Linked DNA regions of Prochlorococcus marinus str. AS9601. Each later gene encodes a partner of the first gene's protein in a complex. Links are inferred from orthologs where the notes say so. Each region holds a gene or a part of one and is shown in the gene's direction. Other genes may lie near its edges. The genes, in order: cdaA and A9601_RS10400.

Region 1 (10,219 bases):
ACAAGGGGACTTTGATAGAGTTTTGAATCACTTTCAACAGACTTATTATCATCATTAAATTGATCTTCCTCTGCAGATTCTTTTTTATTTTCCAATACCTCTTTAATTTTTGCAGACAATTCAATCTCTTTTTCACGTAATTGGCCAGCTTGATCAAAATTTTGATCTCTTACAGATTCTTCCTTCTGTTTTTGAACTTGTCTTAGTTCTTTATCTATTTGTTTTGCTTCAGGCGGGAGTTTAGAATTTATTAGACGAACTCTACTTCCAGCCTCGTCGATGAGGTCTATAGCCTTATCAGGTAAATACCTATCAGATATGTAACGATCCCCTAAATGAGCTGCTGCTTCTAGCGCATCATCAGTAATTTTTAGACGATGATGTTGCTCGTAACGCTCTCTGAGGCCTTTTAATATCTCTATTGTATCTTCAATAGATGGCTCCCCTACCATTACAGGCTGGAATCGTCTTTCCAGAGCGGCGTCTCTTTCGATATGTTTTCTATATTCATCGAGAGTTGTTGCTCCAATACATTGAAGTTCTCCTCTAGCTAGTGCTGGCTTCAGAATATTTGCTGCGTCTATAGCTCCTTCAGCAGCTCCAGCACCAATTAAAGTATGCACCTCATCAATGACGAGTATGACATTACCTGCTGATTTAATTTCTTCCATTATTTTTTTTAACCTTTCTTCAAATTCACCTCTATATTTTGTTCCTGCGACTAATAATCCTATATCAAGTGTCAAAACTCTTTTGTCTTCAAGAATGTCTGGAATATCGCCTGTTTGTATTCTTTGAGCTAAACCTTCTGCGATAGCTGTTTTACCTACACCTGGCTCCCCTATAAGAACAGGATTATTTTTGGTCCTCCTACCTAATATTTGAACGACACGATCTATTTCTGAATAACGGCCAACGACAGGATCTAATTTTGATTCACTAGCTAGTTTTGTTAGGTTTGTACCAAATTCATCAAGAGTAGCAGTTTTCTGGTTACTCTTAGTTGTACTAGTTCCTGAACCAACTTCGGCTGTTTCGCCTAGCATCCTGATGACTTGAGTTCTTACTTTGGTAAGGTCAATATTAAGATTTTCCAAAACTCTTGCAGCTACTCCCTCGCCTTCTCTTATTAAACCTAATAATAAATGTTCTGTTCCTATGTAATTGTGACCTAGTTGGCGAGCCTCTTCGAGAGATAATTCTAAAACTCTCTTAGCCCTAGGGGTAAAAGGTATTTCTACAGCTACAAATCCTGACCCTCTCCCTATTATCTTCTCTACTTCTATCCTTGAATCTTTTAAATTGACTCCAAGTGATTTAAGTACTTTCGCTGCAACCCCAGTTCCTTCTCCAATTAATCCCAAAAGAATTTGTTCAGTTCCAACGAAATTATGACCAAGTCTTCTAGCTTCCTCTTGAGCAAGCATAATGACTTTTATAGCTTTTTCAGTAAATCTTTCAAACATTAGAAGATTAAATTCCTACTAATAACCTACCAGTAATCTGTTTATTTTGTGTTCAGAATGAGCTTTTGTGAATACCCAAAAATATGATTTATTGAATCAAATTGAACTTTTTTAGTGATATAACAAGAAAATATAGTAATTTCAAGCATTCTGGTTATCCGAACAATTAAATTTTTACATTATTTTGTTGTTAATTTTTTTTCTTTTAAAAGAGCATGTGAACCATCTTTATAATAATTTTTTCTTATTCCTACGGTATAAAAATCAAAGCGACTATAAAATCTTTCAGCACTAACATTACTCTGAGAAACTTCCAATAGTAATTTCTTTAGATTTAATTTCTCACATTTTTTTATTAGATAGATCATGAGGTAAGATCCAAAGCCTTTTTCCCTAAATTTTTGATTTACAACAAAATAATTTATTTGAGCTTCATCAAGAACAACTTGAAAAACACAAATACCAATGACTAAATTTTTAATTAATAACCCAAATATTTTTGTACCATCTTTTTTAAATTCGTTTGCCCATTGTTTTTTGCTCCATAGCGAAATCGTATTTCTATCTAATTCACAACATAATTCGATATCTTTCTCATTTATTTGTTTAATAGATATCATTTTATTATGTATTTATATTTATAAAGTTCAAATCTAGAGTCATTATAAAATATGGCTGTTTTGGCAAAACTTTATTTAAAGTTCTCTTATGGATGAAAAAGAATCTTTTTTAAAACAGAAAATTGACTTGGAAAGTCCCAATAAAAATATAGTGCCCATTACTACCTCAATTGGAGGAGATGGGAAATTGTCAGTTGGTGGATGTTCAATTGAAGAATTAGTTAAAAAATATGATTCTCCTCTCTATATTTTGGATGAAACCACATTGAGAATGTCTTGTAGAGCTTATAAAAAAGCATTAGAAAAATACTATCCAGGAGAAACACTCCCGATATATGCATCCAAGGCTAATAGCTCTATATTTATGAGTAACCTTGTTTCCTCAGAAGGTTTAGGACTTGATGCAGTTTCGGAGGGGGAATTATTAACTGCCCTAAAGGGTGGGGTGCCAAATGAAAAAATTGTTTTTCATGGGAACAATAAATCTGACAAAGAAATAGATTTCGCGATTAAAAATAACATAAAAATAATTGTAGATAATGACTATGACTTAAAAAGATTAGAGGAAGTATCAAACTCATTAAATCATGACTTAGAAATAATGATTCGCTTTACTCCTGGAATAGAATGCCATACACATGAATACATAAGAACAGGTTCATTTGATAGCAAATTTGGTTTTGGAATCGAATATCTGAATAATTTATTTGCCAACATAAGCGACACTAAACATTTAAAGTTAAGAGGAATACATGCTCATATTGGTTCCCAAATTTTTGAACTAGAACCTCATAAGGATCTAGGCGAAATAATGGTAAAGGTTATTTTGGACGCCAAGAAATTTGGCCACAATATTAAGGAACTTAATGTTGGTGGAGGATTAGGCATTAAATATACAAAAAATGACGATCCACCTTCTATTGATGAATGGGTAAAAACAATTTCCACCTCTGTAGTTGAAGCTTGTAAAAAACACAATTTAGATTTACCTAAGTTAATGTGTGAACCTGGAAGATCCATCGTATCTACAGCAGGCATAACAATTTACAAAATTGGGGCTTTCAAAGAAATTCCTGGAATCAGAACCTATTTGTCTGTTGATGGTGGGATGAGTGATAATCCAAGGCCCATAACATATCAATCAAATTATTCTGCATGTTTGGTAAAAAACCCCTTAAACATTAATTCAAAAAATAAATATACTATTGCTGGAAAACATTGCGAATCAGGAGATGTATTGTTGAAGGAGATAGAGCTAGCAAATTGTAAAACAGGAGATCTTATATGTGTTTTTGGTACTGGTGCATATAATGTTTCAATGAGTTCTAACTACAACAGAATTCCAAGGCCCGCAGCTCTTTTAGTTTGTGATGGAGAAGCAGAGATTATTCAAAAAAGAGAAAGTCCATTTGATCTTTTAAGATATGATGTTTTGCCTGATCGCTTTATTAAACAAAATTAGGTACATTTAAATTAATGTTGTTTTTAGTGTGAATTTCTGGGGAATTATAAATTTAAAGCTTTTATTAGATGTCTTATTTGCTGTTGGTTTCGGACTTTTATTATTCTCTAGAGTAAAAGAACAAAGGACATTGTGGCTTCTAAGGGGATATTTGTTTTTAGTTTCATCTGCATGGTTTATTCAAAGATATGCATACTTACCACTAACATCAAAATTAATTGATGCCGTAGTTCTAGCATGCTCTCTCTCATTAGCGATCCTTTGGCAAGGAGAGTTAAGAAGATTAATGGAACTTTTAGGCACTGGGAGGCTTGCCGTATTACTCGGAAATCCACAAAAGGAATTTAGAGCAACTTCAACTACTATTACTCAATTAGTTGATACTGCAGGTAAACTCTCTCAAAATAGAAGGGGAGCTTTAATTGTTGTAGATTTGGGGAGTGACTTAAGACCAGAAGATTTTTTATATTCAGGCACTAATATTGAGGCACAATTATCAACTGACCTTTTAATAAATCTATTTGCAACAGATACACCCTTACATGATGGAGCTGTTCTTGTGAAAGGGAATAAAATAATATCTGCCGGGGTAATACTCCCTTTATCTAGACAAGGAATAAGTAGATACGGGACAAGACATCTTGCTGCACTAGGAATTACGGAAAGATTTGACAGATGTATTTGTATTGTTGTCTCTGAAGAGACAGGTACATTATCACTAGCAAACCAAGGGAAACTAGAAAGACCAATTACCAGTAGCAGGTTACAAGAACTTCTTGTAAATTTGATTGGTAATCAAAACACAATTGGAACGAATAAATCAACTTTAGGTAAAAACTCTTTATCCCAAAATACAAAATCAAGTGATAATATTATCAATGATTCTAATGAGAAAGAGAAGGAAAAGCCAGCAATTTTTTTTAACAAAAATGATTAAATTATGAGTTTAGGAAAAATAATTGACGCGAAAAATAATAACTTATCCATGAAAATAGATAAGCAAAAAGTTCCAGAACATGTTGCAATAATAATGGACGGCAATGGTAGATGGGCAACAAAAAAAGGGTTCCCTCGCACATATGGGCATAAAAAAGGCGTTAGTGTTTTAAAGGAGATTCTCAAAGCATCAAAAAAATTAGGATGTAAAGTACTAACTGTTTACGCTTTTTCAACAGAGAATTGGACAAGACCAACAAAAGAAGTTGACTTCCTCATTAATCTTTTTATCGAAGTTTTGAGAAATGAAATTAGAGAGATACATGAAGAATCAACAAAAATAAAATTCATTGGAGATATAACCCCTTTCCCAGAAAATCTAAAAAAAATAATATCTAATTCAGAATCTCTAACTAAAAACAACAATAAATTTTTATTGAATGTTTGTGTTAACTACGGTGGTAGACAAGAAATAGTAAAAGTTGCAAAAGAATTAGCATTAAAATCTTCTTCTGGCGAAATAAAACCAAGTGAGGTTAATGAAGAATTATTTAATTCAGAGCTATTAACTCGAGGAATTAAAGATCCAGAATTACTAATAAGAACCAGTGGAGAAAAAAGGATAAGTAATTTTCTTTTATGGCAATTAGCTTATTCAGAAATTTATATATCTGACGTAATGTGGCCTGACTTCAATGAGTTTGAATTTCTAAAAGCAATCATTGATTACCAATCGAGGAATAGACGTTTCGGAGGTATAGAATCATTACCAAATGAATCTTTTGAAGATTCTCATTATACTCTCTAAAAATTATGATAAATTCGAATAATCAGGTCTTAAGTGAAATTAGGTTCGATTGGAATAAAAAGGAGATATTAGAAATTCTTAATATGCCTCTGATCGATTTAATGTGGGAATCACAAATCGTTCACAGGAAATTCAACAGCTATAACATTCAATTAGCATCATTGTTCAGCGTAAAAACTGGTGGATGTGAGGAAAATTGTTCATATTGTAGCCAATCAATTTATAGTGCTAGCGAAATAAAAAGTCATCCACAATTTCAAGTTGAAGAGGTTTTAGCAAGAGCTAAAATAGCAAAAAATGAGGGTGCAGATAGGTTTTGTATGGGTTGGGCATGGAGAGAAATTAGAGATGGAAAATCTTTTAATGCAATGTTAGAGATGGTTAGCGGTGTAAGAGATTTAGGAATGGAAGCATGCGTTACTGCTGGGATGCTTACAGAAGAACAAGCTTCCCGACTGGCTGATGCAGGTTTAACAGCGTACAACCACAATCTTGATACTAGCCCTGAGCATTATAAAAATATTATTACGACAAGAACTTATCAAGACAGACTAGATACTATCAAAAGAGTGAGAAATGCAGGAATAAATGTTTGTTGTGGAGGAATAATAGGCTTGGGTGAGACTAATGGCGATAGAGCATCTCTTTTGGAAGTGCTTTCAAACATGAATCCACACCCTGAAAGTGTTCCAATAAATTCATTAGTAGCTATTGAAGGTACTGGTTTAGAAGATAATCAAGAAATTGATTCTATTGAGATGATAAGGATGATAGCTACAGCCAGAATTCTTATGCCTAAAAGTAAAATAAGATTAAGTGCAGGAAGAGAAAAGCTCTCAAAAGAAGCCCAAATCTTATGTTTTCAATGCGGTGCAAATTCCATTTTTTACGGAGATGAGTTACTCACTACTTCAAATCCATCTTTTCAGTCAGACAGAAAACTTCTCAAAGAGGTTGGAGTATCATTTAACAAAGATTTTGAAACTTGTGAAAAAACATTATCTTCTTTATGAAAGGCAAAAATTATAAAATTACTTCTCTATACTCTTTCTTCCCATTTCAAGAAAACTTAATTTTTGATCTCAAAAATAAATTATTAGAAATCGAAAATGAAAACGATCTTTCAGGTTTGTTAATTTTTGCAAGTGAAGGCATTAATGGAACTATTTGTGCTGAGAAAAATGTAATTGATATTGTTATCAATTTAATTAAAGAATATACAGATAGTAGAAATTTGAATATCAAGGTAAACTTTTCAAAAAAGAAAGTCTTCAAAAAATTAAAAATAAAAATCAAGAAAGAAATAGTTACCATGGGTGTCCCTGAAATAAACCCTTCAGAAAATAATGGGACCTATATTGATTCAGCTGGTTGGAATAAATTAATTAAAAATCAAAATACAATAGTTATTGATACTAGAAATCATTATGAGATTTCTGTAGGAACATTTCAGAATTCTATAAACCCAAATACAAGGAACTTTAGCGAATTCCCCAAGTGGGTAGATGATCATTTAAATACTCATTTAGAAAATAAAGATTCTACAAATATAGCAATGTTTTGTACCGGAGGAATAAGATGTGAAAAAGCTACTAGTTTGCTGAAAAAGAAAGGTTATAAAAATATTTATCACCTAAAAGGCGGTATCCTTCAATACCTTGATGATATACCAAAAAAAGAAAATTTATTTGAAGGGGAATGTTATGTTTTTGATAAAAGAGTTGCTTTAGATCAAGAATTAGAAAAAGGCTCTTATTCGATTTGTCATGCATGTGGAATGCCAATTTCAATTCAAGATCAAAAAAGAAAAGAATACAGAAAGGGTATCCAATGTCATTTCTGCATAGATCAATTCAGTGATAATGATAGGAAAAGGTTTGAAGAAAGACAAAAACAAATAGATAGATTAAAAGTGGAAAATAATAAAATCAATAAGGACTAATTTTCAAAATCATGAAAGTTGAAGAATTAGAAAAATTAGCAGGTACCATTGGATTAATAATTAAAATTCAAGCTAGAGAAACACTTGGATTATGTTTTTTTAGAATCGTTATAGCAGAACAGAAAGATAACATCATTAAGATTTGGGCCGAAATGAAAGGTTGGACTTATTTAAATAAACAAGGTATTCAGCTTGATACATTAAGAATCCTTAGTAAAGCTCCTGCTTTTGTTTCGGAATTAATATGGGCAACAACTATGGCTTGGGCAATTGAAAAAAAATCAAGCAACAAAGCACGACTTTTAGCTATTTTTGATAGTGAAGGATATAGTAAAAAACTTGTAAGATATTTCAAGTTAATAGGCTTCAAAATTGTTAAAGAAGTTGGTAATAGCCCAGTAGATCTTTTATTAAGATTGGTTTGGGGTGGTGCGGGTACACTTATGAACGGGGAATGTACTTCCATATTGAAAAAACTTGAAAAGAAACTTTTTTTAATTGAGGGAAGTCAACCCGCATGATAACTACTTCTAACTAAGGGCCCAGAAGATACTTTCTTGAATCCTAATTCCTTGGAAAAGCGATATAAATATTCGAACTCTGATGGATCCCAATATTTCTTAACTGCCAAATGATTGAATGAGGGCCTTAAATATTGGCCAATTGTAATTTGATCACAATCTATTTTTTTAAGATCATAAATTGTATTTTTTATTTCATCCAAGGTTTCACCAAGACCTAACATGATGCCTGATTTAGTTTGAATATGAGGGGCAATGTCTTTTGACTTTTTTAATAAGCTAAGGGATTTTTTGTAATTTGCACCTCTCCTAACTTCTTTTTGCAATCTTTCAACAGTTTCAAGATTATGATTAAAGCATGTTGGATTTTTTTCTAAGATCATTTTTAATCTCTCAGTCTGAAGGTTGTTAGTTTCATCAAAATTTTTGCCCCCACCCCATAAATCAGGAGTTAAAACCTCTATTTTAATTGTTGAATCAATTTTTCTAATCTCATCAATTGTAGATATAAATAAATTTGCACCATGATCAGGGAGATCATCTCTAGCTACAGATGTCAAAACAACATATTTCAAATTTAGTACTTTTACTGCTTCAGCGACTTGAGTGCATTCATCAATATTAATAGAACTAGGTCTACCTTTATTTACCTGACAAAAAGCACAAGAACGAGAGCATATCGATCCACCCAGTAAGAAGGTGGCTGTTCCTGAGGCATAACATTCTGCTCTATTTGGACATCTTGCTTCTTCACAAATAGTGTGAATATTTGATTTTTTGATGAGTGTTTGTATTTTTTCTAACTCTGATGATTTACTAATGGGAAATTTTATCCAAGAGGGAAGCCTTAAGATTTTTTCTTTCTTGATAAGATTATTGTTTCTCATTATCTAATTTAATTTTGTTCTTCCCTCTAAGGCTCTCGCAAGTGTAACTTCATCCACATATTCAAGTTCACTCCCCATTGGGAGCCCATATGCAATCCTCGTAACTTTAGTAAAAGGTGATAACAATTTTCCAATATAAAGACTTGTTGTGTCTCCCTCAACGCTGGGAGTTAATGCCAATATGATCTCATCTATTTCAGACTTACTAACTCGTTCTACTAAGCTCCTTATTTCTAAGAGTTCAGGGCCAACAGAATCCATTGGAGATATTAAACCACCAATAACATGGTATACACCTTTAAATTCTCGAGCACGTTCCAAAGCAAGTAAATCTTTAGTTTCCGATACTACACAGATTAGTTTTTGATTTCTTTCAGTATTTCTACAAATTTCACATTCATCTTCTGAAGTCAAATTGAAGCATTTTTTACAACGGCCAACATTATTATGAGCTTCTAAAAGAGCCTTTGAAAAATCCCTTATTGTACTTTCAGGTTGTTTTAAAATAAACAGGGCTAATCGTTGCGCTGTTCTTGGACCAATCCCTGGGAATTTCTCAAAATGACCGATTAATTTTGAAAGTGGTTTGGTATAAGTAATCAAAATTAAACTATTTCTAGAGATAATTTAGACGCAAAATTCCGAATTGCCATAATTGTTTGCTTTTAATGTCTTATTATGTTTTTAGTTAGTAATTTCAAACAAAATGAAAAATATTAAATTTAACCCTTTCAAATATTTATTCTTGGTTTTTTTGTGCTTAACACTGAGTGCTTGTAGTGGCGGACTAAATGCGGGATTAGAAGCTTATCAAAGTCCAGATGGTAGATATGCCTTTTTGTATCCAACAGGATGGACAAGAGTAAAAGTCGATGGAGGACCTGAAATTATTTATCATGATTTAATAAATAGTAATGAGACCTTAAGTTTAGTTATTTCTGATGTCAATAAAGAGGTTCAATTAGAGCAATTAGGAAGCCCAAGTGAAGTAGGTCAAACATTAATTGATAAAGTCATTGCTCCCGAAGGTTCAGGTAGAAAGGTAAAACTTATAAATGCCAATAAGAGGGAGGCATCCAATCATATTTTCTATGATTTAGAGTATGAATTAAATTTAAATGAACAGGCAAGACATGAATTAGCTACTGTGGTAATTGATCGAGGAACACTTTACACTTTCGCCGTAGGAACAAATGAAGAAAGGTGGAATAAAGTTGACGGTATGTTTAATAACGTAATTGAATCATTTAACTTCTTAATATAGTTTTGAAATTCATACTAGATTCCTACTTGAACATTCCACAAATCAGCATATATTTCGTTCTGATCTAATAGTTTTTCATGTTTTCCGCTTTCAACTATTTTACCTTTATCAATAACTACAATATTATCCGCATTTTTTATGGTGCTTAATCTATGAGCTATTACTATAGTTGTTCTTTCTTTTGTGATTTTAGATAATGATTTTTGAATTAAAGCCTCTGTTTCATTATCAACTGAAGCTGTAGCTTCATCTAATATTAATATTGGAGCATCCTTTAAAACAGCTCTCGCCAAGGCAATTCTTTGACGTTGCC
Region 2 (9,812 bases), 770 kb from region 1 along the record:
AATTATCCATGACTACGAGGACTAACCTCATTATTTTTATTTTCTTGAATGATTGAAAATTCAGAATTAATAATCTCCTCAAAGGGTTTCTCTCCTTTTTTTAAATTATTAATAGATTCTCTTATTTTTATTTCGTCTTGTTTACCAATAAAAGTAGAAATTAGATTACCCTTTTTATCAAAAAGATTAACTTGAGGAATCCCGTTGACGGCAAACTTCTGAATGTAATTACCCCATTTTTGATTATCAACATTTAAAAAAACAAAATTAATATCTTTTTCATATTCATCTTTAAAAGCAGAAACTTGTGGAGCCGTTTCTTTGCAAACTTCACACCACTCAGCATAAAATTCCAGAAATGTAGGCTTATTATTTACAAAAGCTATTTCAGGGTCAACGGATAATTCTCCAAAACTCTTTAAAAGATAAGTTGATCTAAAAAAGAAATTTTTAAACAAAAGCAATGAAATCATAACAATAGATATAATCAAAATAAATATTATTTTTAAATTTGACTTTAAAATTTGGTCTTGACTCTCAGATTGCACTATTCAAGTATTACTAACTAAGAACATCTTAAATAAGTTCAACAAATAAAGAGAATTGAAATCTACCAGCTTTTAATCTACTGATAAAATAAGAACTGAATAATTATCAAAATTTCTTTGATTCCTGAAATCTAATTATGCAATCAATCTTTGGAACAGATGGAATAAGAGGCAGATTTAATGAAGAGTTAACTTATTCTCTAGCTTACAAAGTAGGGTATGCTCTAGGTTCGACTTTAAAGAAGAAAAGTCCAATATTAATAGGGAGAGATACGCGAATTAGTGGAGATATTCTTCTTCAGGCAATAACACAAGGAATAAATGAAAGTGGCAAAAAATTTATAAATCTAGGAATCTGCCCTACCCCAGCAATACCTTTTTTGATCAAAAAAGAGAATCTAAGTAGCGGGATCATGATATCTGCAAGTCATAATCCGCCAGAATATAATGGCATAAAAATTTTTGATCATAATGGTCAAAAAATTACCAGATATTTTGAAAATAAAATTCAAAAATTAATTGAAGAAACAAATCAAAATATATCAGTTCCTACAAAAGTGATCCCCCTAAATACAAATAAAAATCTTATGGATATTTATATTAAAAGTTTAGTCCAAGCAATGGATGGGGAAAACCTTAGTGGCTTAAAAATAATATTAGACACATGCTATGGATCAGCAACAACCTGCGCAAAAGAAATTTTTCAGTCTCTTGGTGCTGATGTAAGAGTTATCAATAATTCAAAAAATGGGTCTAAAATTAATATGAATTGTGGTTCTACTAACCTAGCACCATTAAAAAAAGCATTAAAAGAGAGTCCTGCAGATATGGGTTTTAGCTTCGACGAAGATGCCGATAGAGTAATTGGAATAGATTCAAAAGGCAATGTATTGGATGGAGATCACATTCTCTTTCTTTGGGGGAGAGAACTTATGGAACAAAAAATTCTCACAAATAATTTACTAATATCAACGCAAATGGCAAACTTAGGTTTTGAAAAGGCATGGAAGAAAATTGGAGGAGTTTTATATAGAACTGATGTAGGAGATAAATATGTGCATGAGGCAATTAAAGAAAAAAGAGCTGTTTTAGGAGGTGAGCAGTCAGGTCATATACTTTCGAAAATTAATAATTTTTCTGGAGATGGGATATTGACTGCACTTCAAATTTCTAAATATTGTAAAAAGAAAAATATTAATTTAAATGATTGGCTTAAAAGTAGTTTCGAACCTTTTCCTCAGAAACTAACCAATATCAAATTAAATTTTAATATTAATAAATTAAGTCTAAAAGCCAAAATCTTAATTGATAAAACAATAGAAAATTTTCAAGCATTATATTCCCATAATTGTAGAGTTTATATAAGGCCTAGTGGCACAGAACCCTTAATTAGAGTTCTTGTTGAGGCCAAAAGTCATAAGAAAGTTAATTCTTTATCAAGCGAAATAACAAACAAACTCAGTTTAGAAATTAATAAAATAATAAATTAAAAATGAATCAAATTTTTATATAAATCCTTTCAAAAATATCAAGTTGATTATTAATCACATACTTTTCCCGATTAGTTTTCACTTTATTTGGATTAAAACTTTCAGAATAATTAAAATCTTTTTTATCTATCGTTTTAAAATAAAAATTATTAGAAATAGTGTAATCCATATAATCAAATAAATCCTTTACATCTGTTTTTATAAAAATTAAGGTACCTTTTTGCAATAAATTAGAGAGAATATTAATAAATTCTGGCTGAATGACACGCCTTTTATAATGTCTCTTTTTAAACCATGGATCAGGAAAATAAAAAGAAATACTTTTTAAATTTTTAATAATCAATTCACTTTGGACATCATTCAAAATATTATTAGCATTACCAAATAAAAAATATAAATTTTTGATTTCACTTTCAAGTACTTTTAATTTAGCATTTTTGACTAATTTCTCACGGATTTCGATTCCTAAATAATTCCAACTAGTATTTACTAAAGCTAAATCGAATAAAAACTCTCCAGCAGCACAGCCTATATCCAAATGAAGATTTAATTTAGAATCACCAAACATTTCACCCAAAGATGGTATTCTCTCAATTTGATTGAAATTAATACTAAGCGGATTAACATGCTGTCTCATACGATTATTAATATATTTTTAGGCAATAATATAAGGATGCATAATATTCATAACTATGACAATAGTGAGTTCAAAAGTAACAGTTTGATGTTTAATTATTATGTATTTAAAAAAAAAGTTTTGAACGTTTTTAATCAACTTTCTATTTGGCTATCCTTTCAACTTTCAATAGTTTTCCTTATTGGTATACCTACAACTCTATCCCTCTGGTCAATTAAAAAAAGAAATAAAGCAGTTATTAAACTTCTATCAATGTATTGGAAAATATCCCTTTTATTTTTTATAAGCCTTCTACTTTTAATTGGTAAGTATAATAATGCTCTTGTGATAACAAATATTTCAACATTATTAATCACAGTTTCAGTTTGGTTTTGGAAGGATATTAATGATGAATTAAGAGAATATGATTTTTCTTACTCTCTTACAACAACGACAAAAATATGGAGATGGACGGTAACTTTTATATCTCTCAATTTTCTAATTCAGAGCTTACTAAACTTTAACTGCTTTTCTTTTATTAATTCAGATGCATGTGCAATATGGCTTCAGCCTTCTTCAAATTTATATATTTTTATAAAAAATTTATTCAACTTTTTCTTCGGAGCCAACTTTACTCAGCCGATAGCGAAATTTTTAGGATTAATTTCATTATTAATTTATGCTTTAGGCCTTATTCAATGGTCAATAATCAAATTACCTAAAAATGGAAGAAACTCTTGCTTCTCTCAAAATGGCAGAAATTGATTTAATAAATAATCTTGAAAAAATAAGTTCCGAGATACCTAATAGGATAATTAAACTAGAAGGTTTTATTCTAAAAGAAAATCACAAAGAACAATTAGAAATAATAATTTTCAAAGGTTTTAGCAGCTCTACAACTCATCCAATTGAAATAGATTTAGAAAAGAAAGTTATAGAATCTCAATATGTAATCACCAAATTTAAACTTTATAAAGCACCCTTATTAGAAACCGAAGATAATTTTATAAGAGAAAATCAAAACTCAGTTTTCTTTCTAAATAAAAAAAACTGGATTTAAGTAAATTCAAGATTAATAATATTTGAACATCTTTTACATAATTTTGTATTTTGAATTCCATTAAAAGTTTCTTTTTGATAATGCCAACATCTATCACATTTTTGTCCCTGTGCTTTTATTATCTGAATCTTACCAAGTGCATTATTATCTATAATTAGAGAATTCTCTACCAAATCGGATACCACTTGAAAGTTTGACACTATAAGCCAATCCCTAAATAAATCTACATCTTGACTGCCAAATTCCTGTAGCCAAATTAGTGAATCTTTTACAACTTTATCTTCAGGCAAATAATTAACTTCAGTTTCTAAAGCTGCTCCAATTATTTGTTTGTTCCTACATCCTTCTATAGCTTTATTAATTTCAACTCTCAAATTTCTTAAATTTGCAATATGCTCATTAAGAATTTGATTTTTCCATGACTGTGCAAATATTGGCCATCCCCTTTGAAATACTGATTTTTCTTTAGTTAAATATGGAATATTTTGCCAAATATCCTCAGCCATATGACAAAGCACTGGAGAAATAAGTACGGCTAAATTTTCAACAACTTTTGACATAACAAACTGGCATGATCTTCTTCTAAATTGTGATTTAGAACTTACATATAACCTATCCTTCGCAATATCCAAATAAAAATTTGATAGATCAACAACACAAAAACTTTGTAAGATTTGAAAAAATTTTGAAAATTCATAATTTTCATAAGCATTTGATATTTGATCTGTAACCTCAACTAACCTGCCTAACATCCATTGATCTAGGAGAGGTAACTGATCAATTTCATAACTATCAATATTTGGATCATAATCATGAATATTACCTAGAAGATATCTTGCAGTATTTCGAACTTTTCTATAAACGTCTGCAAGTTGCTTGAGTATATTTGAACCAATTGGAACATCAACTGAATAATCTACAGAGCTTACCCATAGCCTTAAAACATCAGCGCCGTAAGCAGGTTCAGTTTTTTTATTGTTACCTCCATTAATAATTATATTTGGATCAACAACATTCCCTAAAGATTTACTCATTTTTCTTCCGTTTTCATCAAGTGCAAAACCGTGCGTTAAAACTTTTTTATATGGAGGTTTATTATTGACTGCTACAGATGTTAGCAAAGAAGACTGAAACCATCCTCGATGTTGATCTGATCCCTCTAAATAAAGATCGGCTGGATACTTTAATTCACTTCTTAGTTCACATACTGCGGCCCAGCTAGATCCTGAATCGAACCAGACATCCATTGTATCTGTTCCTTTTTTCCATAGATCCGATTCTCTTGCATATTTTTCTGGCAATAGATTCTTAACATCCCAATCCCACCAAATATCTGCTCCATGTTCGCTAAAAAGTTCTTGAATATGATTAATTATCTCGCTGTTAAGAAGAATATCATTACCATTTTTTTTATAAAAAACTGGAATTGGGACTCCCCATGACCTTTGTCTTGAAATACACCAATCTCCTCTACCAACAACCATAGAATAAATTCTTTTCTTTCCAGTTGCTGGCATCCATTCAACATCTTCGATTGCCTGTAATGCGGATGATCTAAAGCCATTTACAGATGCAAACCATTGTTCTGTTGCCCTAAAAATAGTTGGTTTTTTAGTTCTCCAATCATACGGATATCTATGCTTATAATTTTCTTGTAATAGAAGCAAATTATTACCCTTTAGATATTCAATAATTAAATCATTTGCATCTTTAAGAACATTTGATCCTTGGAATTGACCAGAATATTCATTTAAATTACCTTTTTCATCAACAACACATGTTATGGGTAAATCATATTTTTGACCCACATTAAAATCATCTACTCCATGACCAGGGGCGGTATGAACAATTCCAGTACCTGATTCTGTAGTAATATAATCTCCACCAATTACAATTCTGCAATTTTTATTTTTAGAAGGATGTTGATATTCAATATTTTCTAATTGAGAGCCCTTAACCTCTAAAAGCACCTTTAAATCTTTATTAAATTTATTACTTATTTCAGTAGATAAATCTTTTGCAAAAAGGTAAATTCGTTTCTCTTCATCGATAGCAAAAACATACTTTATTTTTGGATTTACTGCAACTGCTTCATTTGCAGGTATAGTCCAAGGAGTAGTAGTCCAAATAGTTATGAAAGAATTATTTTCAAAAAATTCTCTTTTAATATTAAGATTTTCTTGGACAAAATTTAATAAAATTTCCTCAGATATTTTTGTTATTTTTAAAGAAATATAAATACTTTTTGAATAATGTTCATCAGGATATTCTAATTCTGCTTCTGCAAGTGCAGTCCTCGAACTTGGGCTCCAATGCACAGGTTTAAGACCTCGATATATATAGCCATTTAAAAACATCTTCCCAAATACTCCAATCTGAGCAGATTCATAACTTTTCTTGAGGGTTAAGTAAGGGTTATCCCAATCTCCCCATATGCCCCACCTTTTGAAACCCTCCATTTGATTATTAATTTGGATATGAGCATAATCTGTTGCTTTTTTTCTTAGATTTAAAGTGTCAAGATTTTTTCTTTCATCAGATTTTAAATTCTGAAGAACTTTTAATTCAATAGGTAATCCATGACAGTCCCAACCAGGTACGTAATGCACCCTAAATCCTCTTAAAGTTTTATACTTATTTATTATGTCTTTTAACACTTTATTAAGGGCATGACCCATATGAAGAGCTCCATTTGCATAAGGGGGGCCATCATGTAATGTAAATATTTCTCCTGAATTATTTGACCCTAATTTGAAATCAATATTATTTTTAGCCCAAAAATTCTGAATCTCAGGTTCTCTTACAACTGAGTTTGCTCGCATTGAGAAGTCAGTTTTAAGTAAATTTAAAGTTTCTTTATAAGAAAAGTCTGATTTTTGTTCTTTGCTATTTTGAGATTTCATACGACGATATGGAAATATTGGTGATCAAAAGAATTATTTAAATAAATTTAATTCATTATATTCTTTCTTAATTGACCTTTAGTTTTTTCGAGAAGTTTCAAGTAACCAGTGTATATGATTTCAGACTTTTATATTATCATTTTTATCATTTCTTACCCACTTTTTTTGAGTTGTATTTTTATTTTTACTGCCAAAATTAAAAAAATTTGAAAGTTTCGTAAAACTACCAAATCCCAGATTAATAGCTTCTAAGATTTTCGAAAAGTTATTTTTAAATTCCAAAAATGTAGTTAATTTTTTCTTTTCGATTTCCGTCAATTGGAACCATCTAGATAAAAAAATCTCTACTAGATAAAAAATAACAAGTACTGTTAATAAGAGGAAAATTGCAAAAAAGGATTCTTCTATTATTTTATTTTTAATTATTAATATAAAACCTACTAATAAATTTAAAAAAGCTTTTATTAGGTCTCTCGGTTTGCTGAGCTCAAGATAAAGTATCGGTACAGTTAAAAAAATGGTTCCAATTACTATATAAAAAATTCCTAAATAAAATATCAAACTATTCATTAAATTAACTTCTTGATTAAATTATAAGAGTTGATATCAATAAACAAACTATCTATCAGAATTTCCTTAAGTGCGGTCGGGGAGACTTGAACTCCCACACCCGAAGATACGAGTACCTAAAACTCGCGCGTCTACCAATTCCGCCACGACCGCTCAAATAAAATAATAATTGAAAGAAGTTTATTTTAAAAATTTTTTTTCTTAAGATGATTAATTTGACACATTAAAATTAAATTAAAAATCTCCTAAAAGAAATTTTTTATGTTTGAGCATGCAATCATCTTAAAATATTAGTTATATTATTTAAAGAATAAAAGAAACGATTTCAAACTTAACCAGTAAAAATACAACGAAAAATACTAATTCTTCAAAAACATTTAATTGGCAAAAAGAGATTAAAAATTACGTAGATCCGCCAAGTTTTTGGAATCCAACATTAGGTTTATTTTTTGGCGGTTATTTTCTCGCTTTTCTTAGCATATGGCAATGGTATAGAGGTGTTTGGCCTTTGCCTTTACTTGTAGCCACTGCTTTTTTAGCTTTACATATTGAGGGTACTGTAATTCATGATGCCTGTCATAAAGCTGCTCATCCAGTTCCTTGGATAAATCAAGCAATGGGGCATGGCTCAGCTATTCTGTTAGGGTTTAGCTTCCCAGTTTTTACTAGAGTTCATTTACAACATCATATTCACGTAAATCACCCCAAAAATGATCCAGATCATATTGTCAGTACTTTTGGTCCAATTTGGCTAATTGCTCCAAGATTTTTTTATCATGAGGTATTTTTCTTTCAAAGAAAACTCTGGCGAAGATATGAATTACTACAATGGGGAATTGAAAGATCAATATTCATAACAATCATATTAGCAGGTTTGAAATTTGACTTTATGAATTTAATTTATAATTTATGGTTCGGCCCAGCATTAATGGTAGGGGTCACTTTAGGAATATTTTTTGATTATTTACCCCATAGACCATTTAGATCAAGAAATAAATGGATAAATTCTCGAGTTTATCCAAGCAAATTTATGAATTTATTAATAATGGGACAAAATTATCATCTCATTCATCATCTTTGGCCATCGATTCCTTGGTTTGAATACAAAATAGCTTATGAAAAAACTAAGCCTTTATTGGATAAAAAAGGCTCCCCTCAAAGGGTTGGGATATTCGAAAGCAAAGATGACATTTTTAATTTTATTTATGATTTATTAATTGGTGTAAGGAGTCATAGCAAAAAGAGAGGGAAAATTAGAAAAATCATAAATTTATATCCAAGCTTTAAAATAAAAAAATTTTTATTAAAGATAGTAAACAAAACATTTATTGGAAGCAACTAACTTACTCATTCATTAAGGATTTTTGGTACTTTAAAATATTTATCTTCTCTCGATGGACCCAATTCTAAAAGTTCTTCATTGCAATCAGAATTTTTCTTTTCGTCTTTTCTAAATACATTTACAACCTCTATAGCTCTAGTTGTACAGGGCACATCATCAGTATCAATTTTTTCAAGTTGTCTTATATAATCCAATATCTTTTCTAATTGTTCTGCATGATTATTAATTTCATTCTCGTTAAGTTCTAATCTCGCTAAATGAGCAACTTTATTTACTTCCTCTTTAGTTATTTTTGTCATACTTTTAATATCTTTCTTACTAAATAATAGGTTATTAAGAGCAACTTATTTACATATCCTTTGAATTTCAAATAATTTAAAAAATCACTTTTTTTTAAAAATCAATATCAACTATTAGCCTTAATTATTTTTCTCAGCTAAATATGTTATTAGATAGATATTGAACAATAGAAGAATTATTTCCAAAAAATTTTTTTTATCGGCACTCTAAACTTGTTGCTCCTGATTTAATAGGCTGTTACCTCATAAAAAAAAATAATGAGATAGATCAAGTTAAAGGGATAATTGTTGAAACTGAAGCTTATTCACAGGAAGAAGAGGCCTGTCATGGCTACCGCAAAATGACTGAATCAAACAAATCATTATTTGGTAAACCTGGCACATTTTATATTTACAAATCTTATGGCATTCATCATTGTTTAAATATAGTTACTGATAGAGAAAATTTTGCAAGTGGTGTTTTGATAAGATCAGTTTTTATATCTAACAAGAATGAAAGATTAGCTTCTGGACCTGGCCTAGTAACTAAAACATTCAGTGTAGACATTTCATTTAACTCACTTGAAGTTCTTGATAACAAATCTTTATGGATTTCTCCACGAGACTCCACTCTAGAAGAAAAAGATCTTATTCAAACAACGAGAATTGGCATATCAAAGGCAAAAAATATAAAATGGCGTTGGTATCTCAAAAATAGTAGGAGTGTAAGTAAAAGATTAAAAGGTGACAGAACACCTAAATTTCTATAATCATTTATCTTTTTAAACGTAATGCAAATTTGGCCTCATAAACATATACACACACTAGCTAATTTTTCAATTAAAGATTATGAGTCAGTATTTGAATTAGCTAATAGATTTGATGCACTAAAGAATGCAGGAACAAAAAAGATACCGGCTTTACAAGGGACTTTGGTAACTTCTTTATTTTTTGAAGCAAGTACAAGAACAAAAAATAGTTTTGAGCTTGCAGCAAAAAGACTTT

The links.
Region 2: the proteins of cdaA (region 1) and A9601_RS10400 are in contact, whole or in part, in a crystal structure (PDB 7OJS), measured with the Bacillus subtilis proteins. The link is inferred for Prochlorococcus marinus str. AS9601 from one-to-one orthologs.

The regions. Positions count from the first base shown.
Region 1 is NC_008816.1:1,010,629-1,020,847, forward strand. The notes cover bases 2,689-5,530. They hold cdaA (diadenylate cyclase CdaA), read left to right. Parts: upstream 2,689-3,576; coding sequence 3,577-4,485; downstream 4,486-5,530. Other genes in these bases: lysA (diaminopimelate decarboxylase), read left to right, coding at 2,689-3,548; A9601_RS14810 (isoprenyl transferase), read left to right, coding at 4,489-5,292; bioB (biotin synthase BioB), read left to right, coding at 5,298-5,530. Outside these bases: A9601_RS14790 (ATP-dependent Clp protease ATP-binding subunit), read right to left, coding at 1-1,466; rimI (ribosomal protein S18-alanine N-acetyltransferase), read right to left, coding at 1,646-2,086; more of lysA, read left to right, coding at 2,175-2,688; more of bioB, read left to right, coding at 5,531-6,305; A9601_RS14820 (rhodanese-related sulfurtransferase), read left to right, coding at 6,302-7,234; A9601_RS14825 (hypothetical protein), read left to right, coding at 7,246-7,755; lipA (lipoyl synthase), read right to left, coding at 7,743-8,642; recombination mediator RecR, read right to left, coding at 8,646-9,245; photosystem II reaction center PsbP, read left to right, coding at 9,349-9,906; A9601_RS14845 (ABC transporter ATP-binding protein), read right to left, coding at 9,921-10,219. UniProt on the Bacillus subtilis protein: One of 3 paralogous diadenylate cyclases (DAC) in this bacteria, catalyzing the condensation of 2 ATP molecules into cyclic di-AMP (c-di-AMP). Upon expression in E.coli leads to c-di-AMP synthesis.
Region 2 is NC_008816.1:237,001-246,812, reverse strand. What follows is about bases 1-2,861. They hold A9601_RS10400 (phosphoglucosamine mutase), read left to right. Parts: upstream 1-685; coding sequence 686-2,038; downstream 2,039-2,861. Other genes in these bases: A9601_RS10390 (DUF3177 family protein), read left to right, coding at 2,796-2,861; trmB (tRNA (guanosine(46)-N7)-methyltransferase TrmB), read right to left, coding at 2,046-2,675; A9601_RS10405 (thioredoxin domain-containing protein), read right to left, coding at 3-548. Outside these bases: more of A9601_RS10390, read left to right, coding at 2,862-3,419; A9601_RS10385 (hypothetical protein), read left to right, coding at 3,379-3,714; ileS (isoleucine--tRNA ligase), read right to left, coding at 3,711-6,617; A9601_RS10375 (hypothetical protein), read right to left, coding at 6,738-7,187; A9601_RS10365 (fatty acid desaturase), read left to right, coding at 7,582-8,529; Asp-tRNA(Asn)/Glu-tRNA(Gln) amidotransferase subunit GatC, read right to left, coding at 8,535-8,828; A9601_RS10355 (DNA-3-methyladenine glycosylase), read left to right, coding at 8,996-9,577; A9601_RS10350 (aspartate carbamoyltransferase catalytic subunit), read left to right, coding at 9,599-9,812. UniProt on the Bacillus subtilis protein: Catalyzes the conversion of glucosamine-6-phosphate to glucosamine-1-phosphate. Glucosamine-1-phosphate is used for cell wall biosynthesis.